4 regions of the Obesumbacterium proteus genome follow, and region 2 is predicted to be linked to each of the others. Evidence: predicted binding sites of a transcription regulator. Region 2 holds the regulator's gene; each other region holds the start of a gene.
The links. The regulator LexA, encoded in region 2, represses DNA repair genes until DNA is damaged. The targets are predictions, from matches to a motif close to TNCTGTATGTACATACAGNA.

Region 1: a site for LexA is predicted at 3,271-3,290, ahead of DSM2777_RS13445 (DNA translocase FtsK 4TM domain-containing protein). Genes of this name have one in related genera too.
Region 3: a site for LexA is predicted at 2,680-2,699, ahead of dinB (DNA polymerase IV). Genes of this name have one in related genera too.
Region 4: a site for LexA is predicted at 1,669-1,688, ahead of DSM2777_RS17035 (metal-dependent hydrolase). Genes of this name have one in related genera too.

Annotation. Positions count from the first base shown of each region.
Region 1 is NZ_CP014608.1:2,828,381-2,834,370, forward strand. Features, by position in the region: gene cydD (heme ABC transporter permease/ATP-binding protein CydD) at 1-700, opposite strand, end outside; gene trxB (thioredoxin-disulfide reductase) at 980-1,945, opposite strand; gene lrp (leucine-responsive transcriptional regulator Lrp) at 2,739-3,233, shown strand; gene DSM2777_RS13445 (DNA translocase FtsK 4TM domain-containing protein) at 3,434-5,990, shown strand, end outside.
Region 2 is NZ_CP014608.1:269,362-275,351, forward strand. Features, by position in the region: gene dinF (MATE family efflux transporter DinF) at 1-596, opposite strand, end outside; gene lexA (transcriptional repressor LexA) at 734-1,342, opposite strand; gene dpiA (two-component response regulator DpiA) at 1,507-2,205, opposite strand; gene dpiB (sensor histidine kinase DpiB) at 2,174-3,835, opposite strand; gene citC ([citrate (pro-3S)-lyase] ligase) at 4,227-5,303, shown strand; gene citD (citrate lyase acyl carrier protein) at 5,300-5,596, shown strand; gene citE (citrate (pro-3S)-lyase subunit beta) at 5,593-5,990, shown strand, end outside.
Region 3 is NZ_CP014608.1:1,751,671-1,757,660, forward strand. Features, by position in the region: gene nqrF (NADH:ubiquinone reductase (Na(+)-transporting) subunit F) at 1-657, shown strand, start outside; gene DSM2777_RS08040 (FAD:protein FMN transferase) at 799-1,863, shown strand; gene nqrM ((Na+)-NQR maturation NqrM) at 1,865-2,092, shown strand; gene DSM2777_RS24650 (hypothetical protein) at 2,147-2,305, opposite strand; gene dinB (DNA polymerase IV) at 2,720-3,781, shown strand; gene pepD (beta-Ala-His dipeptidase) at 3,852-5,312, opposite strand; gene gpt (xanthine phosphoribosyltransferase) at 5,568-5,990, shown strand, end outside.
Region 4 is NZ_CP014608.1:3,588,428-3,594,417, reverse strand. Features, by position in the region: gene DSM2777_RS17040 (L-cystine transporter) at 1-790, opposite strand, end outside; gene DSM2777_RS17035 (metal-dependent hydrolase) at 1,037-1,579, opposite strand; gene hxpB (hexitol phosphatase HxpB) at 1,729-2,391, opposite strand; gene DSM2777_RS17025 (YniB family protein) at 2,672-3,217, shown strand; gene DSM2777_RS17020 (DUF1120 domain-containing protein) at 3,280-3,951, opposite strand; gene DSM2777_RS17015 (DUF1120 domain-containing protein) at 3,944-4,495, opposite strand; gene DSM2777_RS17010 (fimbria/pilus outer membrane usher protein) at 4,473-5,990, opposite strand, start outside.

The DNA.
Region 1 (5,990 bases), 2.5 Mb from region 2:
CTTCCGACGAACGACGGATATTGTCGGTTTCAGCGGCGGCGCGATTAAACAGACGCAGCGTATCTAATCCGCGCAAGCGATCGAGGAAGTTGCCGCTTAAGCGTCCTAATGCCAAGAAGTTCCGGCGGTTAGCATCGGCGGCACCCATGCCAACTAGTGCCATAAACAGCGGGATCAGCGGCGCGGTGACCAGCAAGATCATGCCTGCGGCCCAGTTTATCGGGAATACGGTGATCAGAATCAACAGCGGGATTAGGGTGGCCAGATACATCTGCGGCAGATAGCGGGAATAAAACTCCTGCATGTCTTCAATTTGTTCAAGAATTAGCGTTGCCCAATGCCCGGCTGGTTTTCCTTGTATCCATGCAGGGCCGAGTTCATCAAGCCGATTGAGCACCAAGTGTCTGATTTGCACCCGCACGACTTGGCCACACTTAAAACCAACGCGTTCACGCAGCCAGCTTAAGGCCGAACGTAGCACAATGGCGGCAATCAGTAAGCCGAAAGGCAGCAGGAGAGATTGGCGCGGTACCTGCTCAATAATTAAATCATGCAGCAGTTTCGCCAAGATCCACGACTGAGCGACGATCAGAAGTCCGGATATCAAACCGAGGATCATAGAGATTCGAAGCCAACGGCGGGCCAGCGAACTGCGCTGTTTGAGCCATTGGGTTAATTCGCGTTGTCTGTTTTTATTCATGTGTTGCGATGGTTTCTAAAGCAGATGAAGCGTCGAAAAGAGTGCTGATGACCGGCCTATTTTATCTTTACTCACCGGTTCACGCGTAAGCGCTGATATTACAACGGCCTGCGGGGACATGAAACCAAAGGAAGGTAAATTCTGTTAACAACTGTGGGGGAGTTCAGATAACAAGTGACGATTTGAGTATAAACAGGTGAAAAAATACGGTGGCAACACGATGGTTACTAAAAAATAAGGGCCACCGAAGCAGCCCATATGATTTAAATCGAGATTGATTTATTGATTGGCGGCAGACAGCCCATCCAAATAACGCTCGGCATCAAGCGCCGCCATACAGCCGGTGCCCGCTGAGGTAATGGCCTGACGATAGATATGGTCCATGACGTCACCCGCGGCGAAAACGCCGGGAATGCTGGTTTGGGTGGCGTTGCCGCTCAGGCCAGATTGAACCTTGATATAGTCATTTTCCAGCGCGAGCTGACCTTCAAAAATAGCCGTGTTTGGCTTGTGGCCGATAGCCACAAACAAGCCTGTTACGTTCAGTTCTTCAACGATATCGCTGTCGGTCGCTTTTAAACGTAATCCGTTTACGCCCATGGCATCGCCTTGAACTTCATCCAGCGTGCGGTTGGTGTGCAGCACAATGTTGCCGCTCGCAACTTTGTCCATCATGCGTCCAATCAAGATTTTTTCGGCGCGGAATGTATCACGGCGATGTATCAAGTGAACCTTAGAGGCGATATTAGACAAATAAAGCGCTTCTTCAACTGCGGTATTACCGCCGCCGATCACCGCCACTTCTTGCTGGCGGTAGAAGAAACCATCGCAGGTTGCACAGGCGGACACGCCACGGCCTTTGAACTCTTCTTCAGAAGGCAGGCCGAGATATTGTGCGGAAGCGCCGGTTGCAATAATCAGTGCGTCACAGGTGTATTCCTGAGAATCGCCAAACAGGCGGAATGGACGATTCTGCAAATCGACACGCTGAATGTGGTCAAAAATAATCTCGGTATTAAATTTGGCCGCGTGTTCATGCATACGCTCCATCAGCAGAGGGCCGGTGAGCCCTTCGGGATCGCCAGGCCAGTTTTCGACTTCTGTCGTGGTGGTGAGCTGACCGCCTTTTTCAACGCCGGTAATTAATACAGGGTTCAAGTTAGCGCGTGCCGCGTAGACCGCCGCTGTATATCCCGCAGGGCCTGAGCCCAAGATCAGGAGTTTGCTGTGTTTGACTGTGCCCATGAATTCCTCTTTTCCAATTTTACCGGACAATAACTCGATTGTAGGGAAGTTAGCGCCTGAAAAAAAGTGTGCAAAAAAAATGTTATCAATTTGTTTGATAGTAGCTAGCTATCGATTAGTAAAAATCATGGCAGCAGATAATTTTTTTTAAACCTATTCCGATAACATTCTTGCCGAGAAAGCCCCCTAATAGCGCTTCTTAGCGACGCTTATTCGTCTGTTTTGACGGTTTATTTTGTTGTCGCCTCGAAAGCCTTCTTTAGAATAGTTGGCATGTTCGTCTGATTTTGCTTCTTTTGCTTTGACAATCGCCTGTGCATTTGCGAAAACATGGATGTAGGGAAGAACTTGTCTTTGGTTTTTGTGGCTTGAAAGGCATTTAGCAGAATTTTTATCTGCTTGAAGGCAACAAATAGCCTATTGACCTAAAACAGCGCTTTCTTCCCCTGATGTAATAAATACCGTGTATACGAAAAGAAATGTGTAGTGCTTAGATTGGCTTCAATGAGTGACGTTAGGGATCGTGGTCTTACGATATAACCTCTATGTGCATTGATTTGGAATCAGAGCAAAGCAATTATGCGAGCCCTCGCATGTGAATTAAGTGCAATCTGCGAAAACAGATGAAGTTGAAACCTAGCTTCGGCGGATTTATCCGGTTGTTTTCGTCATCATAAGCAATGGGAATTGCTGATTGACTGCAGGCATGGGGTTTTCGTTTGGGACAAATCCTTAACAAATTGAACTTGTTGAGGGGATGGCGAGCAGGGAAGGATATAAGAGAGACAATAAGATGGCAGACAATAAAAAGCGCCCCGGTAAAGATCTCGACCGTATCGACCGTAACATCCTGAATGAGTTGCAGAAGGATGGACGTATTTCGAACGTTGAGCTTTCAAAGCGAGTTGGTTTATCACCAACTCCATGTTTAGAACGTGTGCGTCGCCTTGAGCGTCAGGGCTTTATTCAAGGCTACACTGCGTTATTGAACCCGCACTATCTGGATGCATCCTTACTGGTATTTGTAGAAATTACCTTGAACCGTGGAGCGCCAGATGTGTTTGAACAGTTCAATACAGCTGTTCAGAAACTGGAAGAAATTCAGGAGTGTCATCTGGTTTCAGGTGATTTCGACTATCTGTTGAAAACACGTGTGCCTGACATGTCCGCTTATCGTAAATTGCTTGGTGAAACCCTGTTACGCCTGCCTGGCGTTAATGACACCCGTACCTACGTGGTTATGGAAGAAGTCAAACAGAGCAATCGCTTGGTTATCAAAACACGATAACGGTAGCAGGTGCAAAACCTGATTAATTTGGTTACACTCCTGTGTATCTATACAGTTTCAACGCCGAGGGTAGACTCTCTCGGCGTTGTTATTGGTATGAGTTTTACTGAAATATAATATTACGTGGCAATGCGTTGTTCTAAAGCGGCAATAGGCAATAATAGTGCTATGGTGAAAAACAGGAACCTGGAGAGCCTTTCTTGAGCCAGGAATACACAGAAGAGAAGGACGTTACTCTCAAACGAATGAGCAGTGGACGTCGGTTATACGAGGCGTTACTCATCGTAGTAGCGTTGTTTTCTATTTATCTTATGGTTTCGTTGCTGAGTTTTGACCCCTCGGATCCGAGTTGGTCACAAACGGCATGGCACGAACCGATCAATAATATCGGCGGCGGCGCAGGAGCATGGCTGGCTGATACCTTATTCTTCGTTTTCGGAGTGATGGGCTACGCCATTCCTCCCGTCATTATCGTTTTGTGCTGGTTTGCGTATCGCAAACGCGACGATAGTGGCTATGTCGATTATTTCTCTATTTCGCTCAAGCTTATCGGTATGTTGGCATTGGTGCTGGCATCGTGTGGCTTAGCGTCGCTGAACGTCGACGACCTTTACTATTTCGCCTCAGGCGGCGTGATTGGTAGCCTTCTCGCGAATGGCGTTATTCCTTTGCTGGGTAGCGTTGGCGGAACACTGCTTTTATTGGGCGTTTGGGCGGTAGGTTTGACGCTGTTTACCGGCTGGTCTTGGCTGACGATTGCTGAAAAAATCGGTGGTGTTCTTCTCGGCGGCATGACGTTTATGAGTAATCGTTCTCGCCGCGATCGGGATGATGACTACGACTATGAAGAAGATAGCCGAGAAGTCGTTGCAGCCGAGCGTGAACGTTCAGAAGGTGAGGGCGCAGATGATGATGTCTTGCTTAATACCTCCGCCGCTGAAGACGATGACGATATTCTCTTGGCTAAACCAGTCAAACAGCCTGTTGAAACGCCTGTTGCTGATGTAGATGCAGAAGACGACGATCCTTTATTGGGTAAACTCCGTCCATTGCACGAAGCTGAGAGCTCGCTGAATGATGTGGCTCAGCCCGCAGTTACACCTACGATGGCTCCAACTGCCGCGGTTTCTGCCGTTGGGGCAGCGGTTGCCGCCGCTCAGCCGGTGGTTTCTGCTGCAACTCAGCCGATGACTTTCAGTGCCTCAGAGCCAGAACCTGTGGCGGAAATCAAGCCGAGCATGCCTCCGCTTTATTCCTTTGAAGTGCCCGAAGATAGACCGTCTAACGTGGCCAATCATTCATCGCGCCCAACGCGCTCTGCTTGGGATGATGAAGGTCCACGAATTGGCAGTTTTGAGCCTGAAACGCCTGCATCACAAACAGGAACATCTTCATCGGGAATGAATTTCTCGGCCTCGCATTTTGATCGCGATGAGTCGCCTGCGACGCCATACATTAATCCTGGCCTATCGTCAGATGCGGTTCCGTTTGGCGCGGCCTCGCGTAACGATGTTGTTCCTGCAACCGTATCAACGGCCGCTGCCGCGGGCTCAATGTTTATGCCTGCGTTTAGCGCAACCGAAGACAGCAGCTTGCAGGTGAAACAGGGTGTCGGACCTGAACTGCCACGTCCGAATCCTGTACGTATTCCGACACGCCGTGAGTTAGCCTCTTTAGGCATTAAACTTCCTTCACAGCGAATGGCAGAAGAACAGGCGAAGAAAGAAGCTGAAGCCCAGCGCCTGCAAATGGAAGCCTCTCCAGAGCCGGAGCAGAATACTGCACAGCCGATGGATGAGGAAAGCCTTGCCCTGCGTCAGGCGTTTGCAGAACGACAGCAGCAGCGCTACGGTGAGCAACAGTATGCGCATCAGGCAGAAGATGAGCAGGCCGCTGAAATGGCGCGGTTGCAGAGCGAGTTTTCTGCTCAGCAACAGCAGCGTTATCAGTCACAACCTGTCGCAGATGACAATTCATCAGCGTTAAGCGGCGTTACCGCTTCGCGCAATGACCTGATGGATTTCTCTCCGGCGAAGGCCTTGAGCGAAGCTGCGTCTTCCAACCATAATGCTTTCAGCTTTACCCCTGTTTCAGACTTAGTGGACGATGGCCCTTCTGAACCGCTATTCACTATTACCCCTGAGCAGGAAGAGAGCGCAGCGCGTGACGACGATGCTTATGATGTTCCGTTTGGTCGCTATGATGAACCAGAGCAACCTGCGCAGTATGCACCGCGTCAGCAAGATCCACGTTTTGCACCGGTGCAACAGCAGCCATCTGCGCCGCAAGCGCCTCAGCCTCAATATAGTCAGCATAATAGCCAGCCAGCGCAGAGCGTGCATCAAACTGCCGCGCCACAGTATGCGGCTCCAACTGCCCCAGTGCAGCAGCCAGCAGTGACCCAACAGCCAGCAGGCCAGCACCCAGCGATGGATGGTTTGATTCATCCATTCTTGATGCGTGGTCATGAGCAGCCGCTGGAAAAACCAACTACGCCGTTGCCAACGTTGGATCTGCTCACCGAGCCTCCTGCCAACTCCGAGCCGGTTGATATGTTTGCGCTAGAGCAGGTGGGGAATCTGGTTGAATCACGTTTGGCGGATTATCGCGTTAAAGCCGAAGTGGTCGGGATTTCGCCGGGCCCAGTGATCACCCGTTTTGAGTTAGATTTGGCACCAGGCGTTAAAGCGGCGCGAATCTCTAACCTGTCGCGTGACTTGGCGCGTTCACTGTCTGCGGTTGCCGTGCGCGTGGTGG
Region 2 (5,990 bases):
TAGTCGGCAATCACCGTCGCACTTGCTGCACCGGGCACCTTCCAGCCCAGTCCAACAACAAACCACAGATCGAGCGTGATGTTAATAACGTTACCCACAACCAGCAATATGACCGGCGCACGGGCATATTGAACGCCTAACAGCCAGCCAAGAATAACAAGGTTCGCCAGCGTCGCAGGTGCACCAAGCCAGCGAATCTGCATAAACAAACGAGCCTGCTCGAGTACATCTTCATGACCGCCCACAATCCGCAGCACGCCGTTAATCAAAGGCTGTCGCAGCGCGATGATAACGATCCCTGCCAGCAACGCTATGAGCATTGGCTGCACAAGCGCACGAGCCAACGCCGTTTTATCCCCCGCGCCGAACGCTTGCGCAGTTAGCCCCGTGGTGCTCATGCGTAAAAATAGCAGCAGCATAAATAAGAATGACGTAGCCATCGCGCCAACGGCTACACCACCAAGATAAACAGGGCTATCCAAATGCCCAATTACGGCGGTATCGACTAGCCCTAACAACGGAACGGAGATATTCGATAGGATCATCGGCAGTGCGAGGATCCACAGCGCCTTATCGGTTGGTGTAAGCATTTTCATTTTTTTGAATTCATTCCAGATAACCGACCCGTTATCTCAACACAAAGAGGTTTACAGCATGAACGAATACGCCATAAAAAAGCCCCAATTAAGGGGCTTAGTCTATCGGTGTGATACCAAACGCAACAGGTGAAGTTTTAGATCCAGTCGCCGTTACGAATAACACCTACCGCTAAACCTTCAATCGTGAAGTTTTGCTCGCGCAGGTCAACAACAATAGGCTCGAAATCGCTGTTTTCTGGCAACAGCTGAACAATATTGCCTTGCTTTTTCAGTCGCTTAACCGTCACTTCATCTTCGATACGCGCAACCACAACCTGCCCATTACGCACATCCTGTGTTTTATGCACAGCCAGCAAATCGCCGTCTAAAATACCGATATCGCGCATCGACATTCCGTTAACGCGCAGTAAGAAATCGGCATTAGGCTTAAACAGAGCAGGATCGACCTGATAATGGCCTTCAATATGTTCTTGCGCTAGCAGAGGTTCACCCGCTGCCACGCGGCCAATTAACGGCAGGCCGGTTTCATCTTCCATCAAAAGACGAATACCACGCGAAGCACCGGAAACGATCTCGATAACGCCTTTACGTTGCAGTGCTTTTAAATGTTCTTCTGCCGCATTAGGAGAGCGGAATCCCAAGCGCTGAGCAATTTCAGCGCGGGTTGGCGGCATGCCAGTTTGTTCAATATGGTCACGAATCAGATCGTAGACTTCCTGCTGTCTGGCTGTAAGTGCTTTCATTCCACCACCTGTTTGTTTATACAGTTTTGCTGTGAGTATATACAGGTAGCGACCATTTTGAAACCGTCAAATACATAAAGATTGAGCCGTGACGCATCTGATCTGCATTAAGCGTGCGTTTTTTGTATTTTCAGTCAGCTACCCGTCAATAATCGGCCCATTCATCAGCCATTTTTGACCGTTTCTGGCGCTCTATAGGTTCGTTGTGGGCGGCCCACTTTTCCATACACGATTTCAGCCATAATCAGATGGCGGCCCGCGCAAAACTCTAAGTAGCGCCGTGCCGTTGTTCGGCTGAGTTTAAGCTCCTGCGCAACGGTTTCTGCGGTATGACGCGCATCAGGATCGGCAAATAGCTTCTGCACCTTATCTAAGGTCAGCGCATCGATGCCAACCGGCAATTCTTCTTTCTGCTCGCCACGCGCATAGGCATTGAACATATCATCAATTTGGCGCTGGCTGGCGCTATCGCTGTTAGCGAGCATCCGCTTGCGTACATGGTAGCGTTCAAGCGTTTGCCCCAAGCGTTCGTAAGCAATCGGCTTCACTAAATAGTCGAATACACCACAGCGCACCGCGTCTGACACCGTATCCATATCACTTGCCGCGGTGGTGAAAACCACACCGCCAGGGAAACGAGCCTGAGTTAATTCATGCAATAGCGTGATGCCTTTGCCATCGGGTAAATAGTTATCCAGCAAGATGAGGTCGGGTTTGAATCGCTCAATCATCATTCTGGCCTGAGCAAGATTTCCCGCCAACCATACCTGACCACAGCCCTGGAAATGGCGAATAAACTCCGCATGCATTTCTGCAAGTGGCGTTTCGTCTTCAACTATTAGAATCGTTATTGGTTGTGTCATAAGTCTTTTTCACTTTCGGAATAAATACGGAAAATAAAGTTCCACAAGGTTCGTTGTCTTCCAACGTAATCACACCGCCACAGCGGCCTACATAGCTGGCAATCAGGTATAGCCCGATGCCATGCTCACCGGCGTCTTCTGTTTTGGTGCTGACCCCTTGCTCAAAAATAGCCTCACGTAAAGACTCTGGAACGCCACATCCTTGATCGGCTACTTCCACGATCACATCCTCGCCCTCGTCGCTAAGATACAGCTCGACGGTTTTATTGCCCTGCGAATTCTTCAGGCTAGCATCAAAGGCATTGTCGAGTAGATTACCCACGATGGCCGCGAACTCCGTGCTATCAAGCCCTTCAGGTAACTGACGTAGCTGACTGCCTTCGACCAAATTAAACGTCAGCCCCAGTTCCCGAGCGCGCTGCGCTTTACCAAAAAGTAGCCCCGCGACCTGACGGTCGTCGAAAGAACCTCTCAGACTATCAATAAGCTGCTGCTGCGCCTGCGATTCCCCTTTTACCATTGCCAGCGCACGATCATATTCTTTCATTTGTAACAGCCCGTTGATCGTCGACATCCAGTTAAGATGCTCATGACGTAACGTGCGCAGGCTTTCAACATACTGTTTTATCTGCGTGAGCTGGGCGTTGAGCGTGCTAATTTCATCTTTACTACGGAAACTGATAATTGCGCCCAATAGCTCATCGCCGAAATGTATGGCAGCACGGTTGGCAATAACGCTCAACCCATTAAAAGTGCAAATCACATCCTGCCGTTTTTCTTCTATTTGTTCCGTGAAAAAGCCCGCAGGATCAACAACCTCTTCAATCGGTTTCCCCAGCCATTGTCTTCCCGGCGAACTTAACCCTAGCATTTTGCGCGCATTTCGGTTGATCGCAGTAATCAGCCCATCGGGGTCGACCGCAATAAGTCCCTCATATACCGAGCCAAACAACGCGTCTTGCTGGCGCACCACGCGCGCAATTTGGCGCGGTTCCATTCCTAACATTTGCCGACGAATGTGTGAAGCAAACATCCACGACAGCAACATCAAGATAATAAGAATCAGGACAAACACGCCCGCCAAAGGCAGTAAAAAATCTAGTCGCCAGCTGTCTATCTTGCTGACCAAATAGCCCAGCGAAACCACGCCAATAATTTTGCCCTGCTCATCAAAAATCGGCGTTTTTGCACGCATTGCCATACCGATAGAACCTTTACCGGTAATAAAATAACTCTCGCCACGCTCCAACGCTCCGGGCTTACTCCATTGCATCGGAAGACCAATTTTGGCCGGATTAGGATGATATAAGCGGATAGAGTTTTTATCCCCGATAACAACATAGTCAAAATCCGAACCGGTACCTAATTTATTGGCGATAATGGCAAGACGTTTGGTATCTCTATTTTTGACTGCCGTGACAACACTATCAATTGAAGCAATGATTTTGGCCTGATTCATTGCCATATCACGCACATGATTACTAAGATAATCTTCAAATGAAGCAGATAAATATTTCCCTAGCGCGGCAACCAATAATGTTGAGACGAGGAGTAATAAAAGAAATATTCGTAAAGGAAATGCGATGCGGCTAAAAAACCTAAACTCTTTAACATTTGGTTTGCCAAACATCGATATTTCCTCTTTTTTGCGGCGAAATGATGGGCTAGTATCAGGGAAATGTAATGAATATGTTTCCTCATTTTCTGCCCACTACGGATTAGATCGTTGCAGATTCTACGGATTAAATCAATTAAACAAATAAAAACCACGTTACTTATCCAAATAAAAATAATTAAGAAAATAAAAACCATTAAGTCTATTTAATTCTGATAACTCTTTGTGAAATAGGTCAAGATTTCCCGCCTTAATACTCCTTACGATCATTCCGTCAACGCAAAAATATAAACGAATAAGATTAAAGCGTTGCGCCGAGCAATTGAAAATAAAACGTTATTGATATGCAACAAATCACAACAATTGTGATCCTACTGCACGCATGCGGCAAGCAACAGGAAACTCTATGTTTGGTAATACCGTATTTTCTCAGGTTAAGCGTTCGGAAAATAAGAAGATCGCTGTCATCGCTCATTTTCTTCGGGAAAATGGCCTGAGCATTGATTCCACGGTGGAAGTGTTTATTACCGTCACCCGTGATGACCAGCTAATCGCCTGCGGTGGAATAGCGGGGAATATTATTAAATGTGTTGCTATCAGTGAATCTGTTCGCGGTGAAGGACTTGCGCTCACCCTCGCGACAGAATTAATTAATCTGGCGTATGAAAAGCACTGCACTCATTTATTTATATACACAAAAACCCAGAACGAAGCGTTATTCAAGCAGTGCGGCTTTTATACCGTCACCAGCGTACCGAACGTCATGGTGCTGATGGAAAACAGCGCCACGCGTATTCAGCGCTACGCCAGCTATCTCACTACGCTGCGCCACGACGGTAATAAAATTGGCAGCATCGTTATGAATGCCAACCCGTTTACCAACGGGCATCGTTATCTGGTTCAGCAGGCGGCGGCGCAATGCGACTGGCTGCACTTGTTTTTGGTCAAAGAGGATACTTCGCGTTTCCCTTATGAGGATCGCCTAGAACTGGTGCGTGCCGGTACCGCTGATATCAAGAACTTAACCGTACACCGTGGTTCGGAATACATCATTTCCCGTGCGACGTTCCCTTGCTACTTCATCAAAGAGCAAGGCGTCGTGGACGATTGTTACACCGAGATCGACCTTAAAATTTTTCGTCAGTATTTGGCTCCAGCCTTGGGGATTACCCACCGTTTCGTCGGTACCGAACCGTACTGTCAGGTGACAGCCAAATACAATCGTGACATGCGCCACTGGTTGGAGACGCCGTCTCTGCCCGCTCCACCAATTGAACTGGTGGAAATTGAGCGTTTGCAATACCACGACACCGCGATCTCCGCCTCGTGGGTACGCAAACTGCTGGTGCAAAAAGATCTTCCGGCCATCGCGCCTTTGGTGCCTGAAGCGACCCGCGCTTATTTACAACGCCTGCTCGTTCCTCGCTCAGAAAACGTGACTGACCGGCCGCAGGAATCCGCATTAGTAACAGGTGAAAAATGAAAATAACCCAAGCAGCCGTCGCTGGCACTTTGGAGTCTAGCGATGTGATGGTGCGAATAGCGCCTATCGACACACCCGAGATTGATCTGCAAATCAGCAGCAGCGTTGAGAAACAGTTCGGCGACGCGATCCGCACTACCGTTATGGAGATTCTCAAACGCCATGATATTAGCGGCGTTCAGCTCATCGTTGATGACAAAGGTGCTTTGGATTGCATCCTACGCGCCCGTTTGGAAACGCTGCTGGTTCGCGCCAGCGATGTGAAAAACCTGCCTTGGGAGGAACGCGCATGACTTCTCGTATCGCTCAAGAGCGTAAATCTCGCACTCGTCGCAGTATGCTGTTTGTGCCGGGCGCAAACGCCGCAATGGTCAGTAATTCCTTTATCTATCATGCCGATGCATTGATGTTTGACCTAGAAGACTCCGTGGTTCTGCGTGAAAAAGATGCCGCTCGTCGCTTGGTTTATCACGCGTTGCAGCACCCGCTGTACCAAGACATCGAAACCATCGTGCGCGTCAACGCGCTAGATTCTGAATATGGCGTTGCCGATTTGGAAGCCGTGGTTCGCGGTGGCGCAGACATCGTGCGTCTGCCAAAAACTGATACCGCCCAAGACGTGATTGATATCGAAAACGAAATTGCTCGTATTGAAGCCGAATGTGGCCGCGAAGTCGGCAGCACCGG
Region 3 (5,990 bases), 1.5 Mb from region 2:
GACTGGGACAAATTCAATCTGTTCCGCTTTGAGTCCAAGGTTACCGAGCCAACGATCCGCGCTTACTCCATGGCAAACTATCCCGATGAGAAAGGCCTGATCATGCTGAACGTGCGTATCGCCACGCCGCCTCCGGGTGTGCCAGATGCGCCTCCAGGGATTATGTCTTCGTATATCTGGTCGTTAAAACCGGGTGATAAAGTCACCATTTCCGGGCCATTTGGTGAGTTCTTTGCCAAAGAAACCGAGGCTGAGATGGTCTTTATCGGCGGCGGTGCGGGTATGGCACCAATGCGTTCGCACATTTTCGACCAGCTCAAGCGCCTGCACTCCAAGCGTAAAATGAGTTTTTGGTACGGTGCACGTTCAACCCGTGAAATGTTCTACGTTGAAGATTTCGACAAACTTGCGGCAGAGAATCCAAACTTTACGTGGAACATCGCATTGTCCGATCCTCAACCTGAAGATAACTGGACGGGTTACACCGGCTTTATCCATAATGTGTTGCTTGAAAACTATCTGCGTGCGCATCCTGCGCCGGAAGATTGTGAGTTCTACATGTGTGGGCCGCCGATGATGAATGCCGCGGTCATTAAGATGCTGAAAGATCTCGGGGTAGAAGACGAGAATATCATGCTAGATGACTTCGGCGGCTGATAGCCACCGTCTTTCAAGTTGCAGGTGTGTTGGCTTCCTTCGCTAACCCTAGTCACTTACTATTGTAAGCTCCTAGGGATTCGTTCCGTTGCCGCCTTCCTGCAATTTGAAATCCATGGGCTATCCAATAACGGGTTGAAAATGATGACAAATAATACTGCGCGGGCGACCGCGTTTTTTATTCGCAATACGCGTTGGCTAGCTTTTTGCGGGCTGGCTTTTTTGCTGACGGGATGTGGGCCGGAGCAGGTCAATATTGAAGGCAAAACGATGGGGACCTATTACTCCATCAAGTATGTCAGTGACTCAGGAATGCCCGCACCGGAAACAATTAAAGCCGAATTAGATAAGCGCTTGGAGCAGGTTAACGACCAGATGTCGACCTACCGTTCCAACTCAGAGCTGAGCCGTTTTAACCAAAGCACCGAGGTGAATACCCCATTCCCTGTTTCGGCTGCGACCGCGAAAGTGGTTGAAGAGGCAATTCGGATTAATAAAGTCACCGATGGCGCACTGGATATCACGGTTGGACCATTGGTTAATCTGTGGGGATTTGGGCCAGAAGGGCGTCCCGATCGAATCCCGACTAATGAAGAAATTAACCAGCGTCGTGCATGGATCGGCATTGAGCATTTATCTGTTCAGGGCAATGCGCTGGTGAAAAATATTCCTCAGCTTTATCTCGATCTGTCGTCTATTGCGAAAGGGTACGGCGTGGACGTTGTGGCTGAGTATCTTGCTTCGTTAAAGATCACTAATTATATGGTGGATATTGGCGGTGAAGTGAGAACGCGTGGCATCAACGGAGACGGCGCGCCGTGGCGCATCGCCATTGAAAAACCGCAGGCGGGATTACAGCAGAGCGCTCAGGTTATTATTCAGCCGGGCGAGATGGCTATCGCGACCTCCGGTGATTATCGCAACTATTTTGAGCAGAACGGCCAGCGCTTCTCGCATGAAATTGACCCTAAAACAGGGCGTCCGGTTACGCATCATCTGGTTTCGATTACCGTGCTTGCGCCGAGCTGTATGACGGCTGATGGCCTGTCGACGGGATTAGACGTGATGGGACCCGAGCGCGGAATGGCGCTGGCAAACCTGCTGGGCATTCCGGTATTTATGATTGTGAAAACTGAAAACGGTTTTGAGGATCGTTATTCGGATGCCTTTAAGCCTTATTTGGTGCAGGCAAAAAAAGGTAAATAATATGGCGACGGTATTTATTGCGACCTTTGTGGTGTTTTTAGCGGTGATCGCCGGAATGTCTATCGGCTATATCATCAAGCGCAAAAGCATCCACGGCAGCTGCGGCGGCATCGCCAATCTAGGTCTTGAAAAAGTCTGCGATTGCCCAGAGCCCTGCGACGCACGCAAAAAGCGTATGGCGCGTGAAGAAGCTCGGCGTGAGATGCTGGAGAAGCATAGGATTATATGAAGGGGAAGTGCCAGTTGAATGGGGATAGCTCGCGAGCGTAATAGTTTCGTACGCCTAACGCACCGAAATATACATATACACTGTGCAGGCGTCCGAGCAAGGCGGCTCAATCGCCGCCGCCTTGCATCCCGGCTTGGCACCACCTTCCAGCCCACTTTGTGGGTTCCCTCGCTTCATCATTCCGGTCTTAACGGAACGAACGACAATCGGCATCCATGCCTCCGTCGTTCTTTCGCCGATATCAATCGGCGAATCCTAACCTCCATGATTCACTCGGCTGTTCGGTAATGTGCCGAAAAAAGCAACCCTCAATATCTCGTGCTTTTGTCTTGGTTGGGAGAGCCATCGGTACATGGATGTACCGGTGGAGTTTGGGGCGCCCTGGATGGGCGATACCAAACCGGAGCGGAGATGGCGTCTCGGATAAAAGCGCGCGAGTGCAGAGACCACGCGCTGGTGGTCTCTGCCCGTACGCCTTCATTTCTGGCACATGATAATTCGGTATTGACCGGCGGGCGGAATATTACACAGTAGCCCCACAAACGAAAGGCGGACGAACTCCCTCCACTTCCCTTTCCCCATAATTAACCTGTATACTTATACAGTCATTAACTCCACATTCTCTCTATGCGCAAAATCATACATGTCGATATGGACTGCTTTTATGCCGCAGTCGAAATGCGTGATTTCCCTGAGTTACGCGATGTACCGCTGGCGATTGGCGGGAGTCGCGATCGCCGCGGGGTGATCAGCACAGCAAACTACGCCGCGCGTAAATTCGGGGTGCGTAGTGCTATGCCGACAGGACAAGCGCTTAAGCTGTGCCCGCATCTCACGTTGCGTCCGGGGAGAATGGAGGTCTACAAAGATGTCTCGCGCCATATACGTGAGATTTTCCAGCGTTATACGTCTCTGATAGAGCCGCTGTCGCTCGATGAGGCTTATCTTGATGTTACCGACTGCACCCAGTGCTACGGCTCCGCCACGTTGATTGCAGAGCAGATCCGCAAGCAAATCGCCGAGGAGCTTAATCTTACTGCGTCGGCTGGCATTGCTCCGATCAAATTTCTGGCAAAAATTGCCTCCGATCTGAATAAACCTAACGGGCAGTATGTGATTACGCCCGCGCAGGTTGATGATTTTATTCTCACGTTGCCGCTGAAAAAGATCCCCGGCGTTGGCAAGGTGACCGCCGCCAAACTGAGTGAGCTGGGGCTGAATACCTGCGCCGATGTGCGACACTATAATTTGGCCGAGCTACTACGCCGTTTTGGTAAGTTTGGGCGCGTGCTTTGGGAACGCTGCCACGGTCAGGATGAGCGAGAGGTGATGCCCGATCGGCTGCGTAAGTCCGTTGGCGTGGAAAGAACGCTGTCAGAAGATATTCATAGCTGGGCAGAGTGTGAGGTGTTGTTGGAAAAGCTGTATGAAGAACTGGAACGGCGCTTGACGAAAGTGCAGCCGGATCTGCATATCGCACGGCAGGGCGTAAAACTCAAATTCCATGATTTTCAGCAGACAACGCAGGAGCATGTGTGGCCGATTCTGGATAAGCGTGATTTATTTCAGGTGGCGCAGCAGGCTTGGGATGAACGCCGAAATGGCAGAGGGGTGCGGCTGGTTGGGCTACACGTCACGCTGCTCGATCCACAGCTAGAAAAGCAGCTTTCGCTGGATATTGATGGCTAGGCTTTGAGGGCGTGAAGGGATAAAAAAAGCCAACCCGAGGGCTGGCTTCTGTAACACAAAGACTTAGCGCTTAGGCTTTCTCTGGGATCGCCTTCAGCAGAGCGGTCAGCAACTGCCAGTATTGACCTACGCTGGCAATGTGAACTTGCTCATCCGGCGAATGTGGGCCTGTGATGGTTGGGCCGATAGACACCATATCCATTTCTGGGTAAGGCTTTTTGAACAGACCACATTCCAGACCTGCATGGATAACCATGATGTTTGGCGTGGTATCAAACAGCTTCTGGTAAGTCTCACGCACCAAATGCATCACCGGAGAATTGGCATCCGGTTTCCAGCCTGGGTAGCTGCCTTTGGCTTCCACATGCGCACCAGCCAGTTCACCAATAGAGTTCAATTGGCTAACCACGGCGTCTTTACCGCTGTCGATAAGCGAGCGGATCAGACAGATAATTTGCGCTTCTTTCGCGTCGGTGGTCACTACACCCACGTTCAGAGACGTTTCTACTACGCCTTTCACTTCGTCGCTCATGCGGATCACGCCGTTTGGCGTAGCGTTCAGCAGGGCAATAAAGCGCTGTTGGCTGTCGGCGGTCAGTGCCTGAGAATCGCTCTGTGCGGTTTCAACCTGAACGCTCAGGTTTTTTTCTACCGCAGCCAGCTCAACTTTCAGAATGTTTTGGAAAGCTTCGGCCAGCGTTTTTAGCTTAGCCAGATTCGCTGTAGGAACCGCCAGAACCGCGATGGCTTCGCGTGGGATGGCGTTGCGCAGCGTACCGCCGTTCAGATCCAATACGCGCAGGCCCAATTCGGTCGCGTGACCAGACAGGAAACGCGCCAGCAGTTTGTTAGCGTTGCCTAAGCCTAAATGGATATCACCACCGGAGTGGCCGCCTTTCAGGCCTTTCAGCGTCAGCTTAACCACGTCGTGTCCGGCAGGAACGGCTTCGCGCTGTAATGGCAGCGTAGTGATGAAATCAATACCGCCTGCGCAGCCCATGTAGATCTCACCTTCTTCTTCAGAGTCGGTGTTGATCAAAATATCTGCCTGCAACCAGCCCGCTTTCAGGCCGAATGCGCCTTCCATGCCGGCTTCTTCGGTCATGGTCAGCAGCACTTCGATTGGGCCATGAGAAACGCTGTCATCGGCTAAAACAGCCAATGCAGAAGCCATACCGATGCCGTTATCTGCGCCCAAAGTGGTGCCGCGTGCTTTTACCCAATCACCGTCAATGTATGGCTGGATAGGATCTTTGGTGAAGTCGTGTGCGGTATCGTTATTTTTTTGTGGAACCATGTCCAGATGCGCTTGCAGCACAACCGGCTTACGGTTTTCCATGCCGCGAGAAGCAGGCTTACGCAGCAGGACGTTACCGACTTCGTCACGTTCAACGTGGATGCCTTTTTCTTTAGCCCATGCAACGATGTGCGCGGCTAACGCTTCTTCATGATACGAAGGGTGAGGAATAGAGCAGATATCCGCAAAAATTTGCCACAGTGGCTGTGGAGATAGCTGAGACAGTTCAGACACGTTAAGTCTCCTGATAATCAGTTGTGCTGCCGATAACAGTGGCACAATAGGGGGTTAAGAGATAAAGCCATTTTTTCAGAGAATACCACTATATTTACTTATGTGGACAGACTAAGGCACTAAATCCGCAATCGGGGTGCCGGCTTTCTGCGAAAGAGACTGGTTTTTATTGCTCTGGCTCTCTATAATCTCGCGCAACCTTTTTTCCCCCCGACCAATCTTTAAGCCATGAATATTATGGCTGGGACACTATTAATGAGCGAAAAATACGTTGTAACTTGGGACGTGCTGCAAATGCACGCACGTAAGCTGGCTGCACGCCTGATGCCTTCTGAACAGTGGACTGGAATTATTGCGGTAAGCCGCGGTGGTTTGGTTCCTGCCGCATTACTGGCACGTGAACTGGGTATCCGTCACGTTGATACCGTTTGTATCTCCAGCTACGACCATGATAACCAGCGTGAGCTCAAAGTTGTTAAGCGTGCTGAAGGTGATGGCGAAGGCTTCATCGTGATTGACGATTTAGTGGATACCGGCGGCACCGCTCAGGCGATCCGCGAAATGTACCCTAAAGCGCATTTCGTGACTATTTTCGCTAAGCCAGCAGGTCGCCCTCTGGTTGATGATTACGTTATCGATATTCCACAGAATACGTGGATCGAACAGCCATGGGATATG
Region 4 (5,990 bases), 1.7 Mb from region 2:
CGAAGCTACCCAGTTTGACGATGTCGTGCATATTAGAACCCGCAACGACTTTGGTCATCAGCGCCAGTACGCCGTATGGCGTTAGCTTCATGATTTGGCGAACCAGCTTCATGACCAGCGATTGCAGAGTATCGATAGCGGTAAGAACGCGTTTACCTTTAACTTCATCGTCTTTCAGCAGTTGCAGCGCCGCGGTTCCCAAGATTGCTGCAAAGATAACCACGCTGATAATAGACGTTGGGCTTGCACCGGTCAGGTCGGCAAACGGGTTTTTAGGAATAAATGACAGCACCAGCTGCGGAACACTCAGGTCTGAAACTTTACCGGCATAGTTGGTATTGATGGCGGCCAGACGCGCGGTTTCTTGCACGCCCTGAACCAAACCTTCTGCCGTTAAGCCAAACAGGTTGGTCACTAACACCCCGACCAATGCTGCGATCATCGTGGTGAAGAGGAGAGTACCAATAGAAAGGAAGCTGATTTTGCCCAGCGATGACGCATTGTGCAGTTTAGCCACGGCGCTCAGGATAGACACTAATACCAGCGGCATCACGATCATTTGCAGCAGCTGTACATAGCCGTTACCGACGATATTAAACCAGCTGATTGAATCTTTGAGGACTGGGTTGTCTGAACCGTAAACCAGCTGTAGCCCTAAACCAAACAGGACCCCCATAAATAAGCCGACTAAAACTTTTTTAGCCAAGCTCCATTTTGTACGACGTGTCTGTGCCAGCAGCAATAATAGCGCCACAAACACCAGCACGTTAATCACGAGCGGTAGGTTCATCCCAATCTCCATCCAATTTCTAATATATGTTTTTATACGTTTTTACGTGCCCTAAGGACGCCGAAGCCTCGTTGGGCGACGTGCTACCTACGTAAAAGCGTGATTGTCTTACTCAATGCTATATATGCTAACAGCACCATACACGTGATGCTTATATCCAAAATGAATTTATTATAATTTTTGCATCGAGTTTGTGTGCTAAACAGTCAAAACGAAGGGTTTATAACCAGTGTAGTGTGATTTGCGTCATAATTTATGACTTACATATCTGAGCAAATCGTAAAAAGGCATTAAATCGCCGCCCCAATAGAGGGCATAGCCGACAAGAGACATGCACAAAATCCGCTCTAGCTGATTGCCTTTCTGCGAATTGAGTATCGGTAGACGGAAGCGCCAGCGAATCGGCCACAGCAAAGGAACACCGGCGGGGGTTAGCATATCGGCAAGCAGATGGCTTAGGTATCCGATCACCATGGCGTGCATGGCATCAACGGGTATTCCCATATAGCTCGGCATTTCGCAGTTCAGCAGAAAAACACCGCCGATAACCGCCAGCAGGCTATGTGTAAAACCGCGATGGCCAAACATGCGGGCAATGGGCGACGACAGCCACTTAAGACGCTGGCCAAGCACCGATTTTGGGTGGTCGATATCTGGCCACAAGCAGGTGAGTAACGCGCCGGGTATGATATGCCACCAGTCGCCATGGGCGAGCGCAGGCGTCAATTCCGCTTTTTTAGCGAAAATGGTACAAGCGACAGAAAAAATAAGATGGCCTTCCGCCGTCATGATAAAACTCGCCGAGGGTACTGGTAATTTATCCAGCATATCGGAGTTTTCGCAGGAAGCAAGAGGTGACAGCGTAACAGATGGTTGTTTGCTGTATAAATATACATAAAACGGAGCCTAAGGCAGGCTCCGCAGGGTTTGAGCATTAACTACGGTTGAATATTCGCCACGGTGAGCTCGTTAAGATTGTTTAATTTCACATCGGCCAGTGCCCAGCGAGGATCGTTAATATTCTCTGGCGCGGGTACAACAATAGAGCGCATGCGGGCGGCTTTGGTGGCGATCATGCCGTTGAACGAATCTTCGAGCGTTACGCAGTTGAGGGGATCGACGCCCAGTTGCTGAGCGGCGTTCAGATAAACTTCAGGATGCGGCTTGCTATACGGCAACGCTTCGGCCGAAACCACGGCGTCGAAATAGTGGCTGATGCTAAACATCTCTAGCACTTCGTTGAGCATATAAAGTGGAGACGCCGAGGCTAAACCGATTTTCATTCCCTGCTGACGGCAGAGTTTTAGCGCATGTTCAACGCCGGGTAACAGAGGTTTGGTTTCACGAACCAGCTCAATGACGCGGCGAATAATACGCTCTGTCACTTCTTCTTGGCTTGCGCCTTGCCACGGCGTGCGCTGATACCACAGCTTCACCACTAAATCGATGCGCAGGCCTAAGGTTTCAGGAACGTCTGCCGCCTCAACGTCGATGCCTAAGGAGGAAAACACATCGTGTTCTCCTTGAGTCCACAATGGTTCAGAATCTATCAGTAACCCATCCATATCGAAAATTACGGCTTCAATGCGACTCACAGGCATTCCCTCATCTATGTGGTTTAAGACCGTCTGAACTGATGTTCAGCGTCATAACTTTATTTGCTGCGGGTACTCTAACATTCACGCTGCTTTTGGTTAAGCCAGTTATACTAAACTAGCCTAAAGTATCAGCAAACCTGACCAATCAATTCAATCAGTTGAGATTGCGGTAAGGGAAACAGCCACGTAAACTGCCGTTATTCAAGGCGATGATTACGCATATATACCCGCCATATTTCAAGAGGCTTGAAGTATGACGGGTATTTCAAATTAAGGGGATGGCATGACCTACCAACAAGCCGGTTGGGTTGCGGTGGCAAAACGGATATTCGGCTGGATAGTTTTTATTCCAGCGCTGCTTTCAACCACGGTATCGATACTTAACTTTCTCTATCAGCATAGCCAAAAGCAAGAAGGGCTTAATGCCGTGATGCTCGATTTTGTGCATGTGATGATCGATATGGTGAAGTTTAATACTCACTTTCTGGATGTGTTCTGGTTCAATTCACCGCAGCCGGTATTAGGGCAGGGATTCACCGGTGGCAATATCATGTTTTGGATTATTTACTGGCTGATTTTCGTGGGGATGGCACTGCAAGCCTCGGGGGCTCGCATGTCGCGACAGGTGCGCCATATTCGCGAAGGGATTGAAGACCAACTGATTCTGGAACAGATGAAAGGGGCAGAAGGGCATTCGCGTGAAGCGTTAGAGAAACGCATTGTGTTGCCGCGTCATACCATTTTCCTCCAGTTTTTCCCTCTGTACATCTTGCCAATTATCGTGGCGGTGATTGGGTACTTTATTTTGAAGCTGCTCGGGTTGGTGTAACAGCAAGCGTTATTAAATATAAAAAACTCGCCAAATGGCGAGTTTTTTATTGTGCATGATATTTAAAGGTATTTGATTTCCAGCGTGGCTGAACCGGCGAAATCAATTTCGCTGCTGGTATCTAAATCTTTAATGGGGGCGAGAGCGACGGCAGCATCGGCCTGAATGGAAAAAATCTCTCCCACTGCAAAAGCATTGTTTATCACCCAACTGATGACTTTGTTGTTATTACGCATGGTGGGTGTGGTATCGCTGGTATCGAGGATGCCATTATTTGCAATACCGATATCTGCTGACGCACCATCCACCTTCGCAGAATGAAACACCACGTTCCACACGCCGATAGGTTTTCCTCCCGCGGTCATTCCCAGCCCAAAACGCTGATCGGTCTGGGTGGGACTTATCGTAGTCGCGGGTGTATCCCAGTGGAGATTACCCACGGTAATGGCGCTACCGCTGCTATTATCCACCGAGCTTAGCCCGATACTGGTTGGCCCTTCGCAGCTTATCGTTATCCCTCCTGCAAATGCCCTGACAGGCAACTGAGTTGCGGTATCAGCCGACAGCTGGTTACGATGGATATTGCCAAAATCGATGACGGGCGGTGAGCTTTGAATATGGCAAGGAGGAGGCTCCGCGGTGGCGGTAAAGGAGAGCTGAACCTCTGATGAGGCTAGGGCAATGTTGCTGACCATCAACGTCATTATTGTGCAGCCGAGTGTTAATTTATTCACTGACGACCTCCAGTGTGCCGCTACCGTTCAGCGTTTTCTGTTCTTTTACATGCTGGTTGATGTCATTAACCGCGGCTATTGACGTAAGTTGCAGGGTTAAGCGGGTGATGGGTTCATCACTGACGGGCGCGATGCCGATATTGGGCAGTATTGCCAGCGTGTTGGCGTTCCCCGCAGGTGCGCTTCCTCCCTGTTGGTGATAAGCCAGAGCGACAGATTTGCCGTCAGCCTGTGCATCGCTGGCAACCAGCGTCACATGGGCAATATCACCCAACTGATAACCTTCGCCAGCGCCACTAGACGCTGCACGGTAATACAACGCGATACGTTCAGGGCGCGGGCAAATAACCGTTACCATCGTGCTTTTTTTGCCAATAACATCAGTTTGCGAGCCATTTGCTGCCTGCGACAAGGTTCCGCGATTAAAGGTACCGAAATTAGTCTGTGTCAGGCTAACCGTAAGGTCGCAATCGCCGGCACGGGTAGCGCCTGCATATAACACCAGCAGGCAAACCAGCAAATTAGTTTTTACATTGTGCGTCATAGCTTTCATATAGTTTGTCTGCATCCGGTTGTTTATTAAGGCTAAAGACTACATGGCAGCGCGCAGTACCCAGTGGTTTGAGCCATAGGTTCTGATTAAGCTGTCCGTCAATCAGGAACACCGTGCCATCTCCAGCAACAGTGGTGATGTAATTGTCTTTTGCGTCAGAAATAATGTCGCCTTTACTCGCAAGCTTTCCATCTGGCATGTGAATCGTGATGAGCGCGCGGCGAGTCAGCACGGTACCGAAGGTATAGTCAGTGACGGAGCCGCGAGCGACATGAGCAACCTGGATACCGTTATTAATATCTACATTTTTCGGCAAACTTTTTGTCACCATCGTCAAGCGTGACTCACCATACGGACTCATACTTGAGGAAACTGCGTAGCCTTTACTGTTGGTCCAAACAGGGCCTTGTGGGGTGTCAATTTCCGCGCCGTTAATATCTGGGATTTGTACGACGGCGAAGGTGTCTTGAACCGGATATGGGCTGAACAAAACGCCCTGTTTTGTGGCAACTACGCCACCGGTGGCGGCAACGGAGTATGTGTTGTTGTCCGAGCCATAACGCGAGTAGCCAAGATTCATTTGAGAGTATTTAGGTATTGCACGAACGTTGGCGCTAAAAGATCCGACGTTGTCTTGGCTGTCTTTATTTGCCGAGAGCGAATAACCAAAACGTTCATTAACGGTTTGATCAAGCGTCACACCTTGATTGGTATGGTCGCCGTTATGTGACATGTTGTAGCCCACGCGGGTAGTACCAAAAGGTATACTGATGTTGGCATACACCAGTGAATCGCCGTCTTTCCCTATGTCCTGCTCTGCGTTCACCGAAATAGACGTTCCACCGACAAACGTTTTTGACCAGCTGGCAGTCCAGCGCGTGGTGGTTTCTGCTGGATCGAACATGGTGGCCCGTGACCAAGCGAGGTTAACTGAGCCCATATCTCCAAGTAGATAGCCTAGCCCTAGGTTGTACTGAGATTTATAACGCGCACCGATATATTTTCCGGTGTCTGGGTCAGTGGTGTTTTCACCATCAGTCAGGCTACGGAACCCATCATTTTGCAGAGTCACCGAGCTGTTAATATTTGCCAGCTGGCTTACCTGCATGCTGACATTGATAGTGCCTTGCACACCGTTGGTTTGACTGCGAGCATCGTTTGAAATAACGGTAGTGCCGCTGATATTTAGACCATTGGCAAATCCTGTGCTAAGCCGTCCAGCCATGCTCTGGTATTTTTGTGCGAGCATGGCGCCACCGTTCATCATTGCCCGTTTTCCAACCGGAGTAGACATACTCAGCGTCATTAACTCTGATGAGTCAATATCTTCGTTATCACTCTTGTCGATAGCACCAATGGCGCCGGAAAAACTGGTTTCTTGCTGCGTGTAGCTATGTGCAAACGAAGAGGCGGGCACAACAAAACTGCGGTTGGTGCCGTCCTGCCCAATAATATTAACGTTTAGATCAGCGGTGTTATTCAGCGT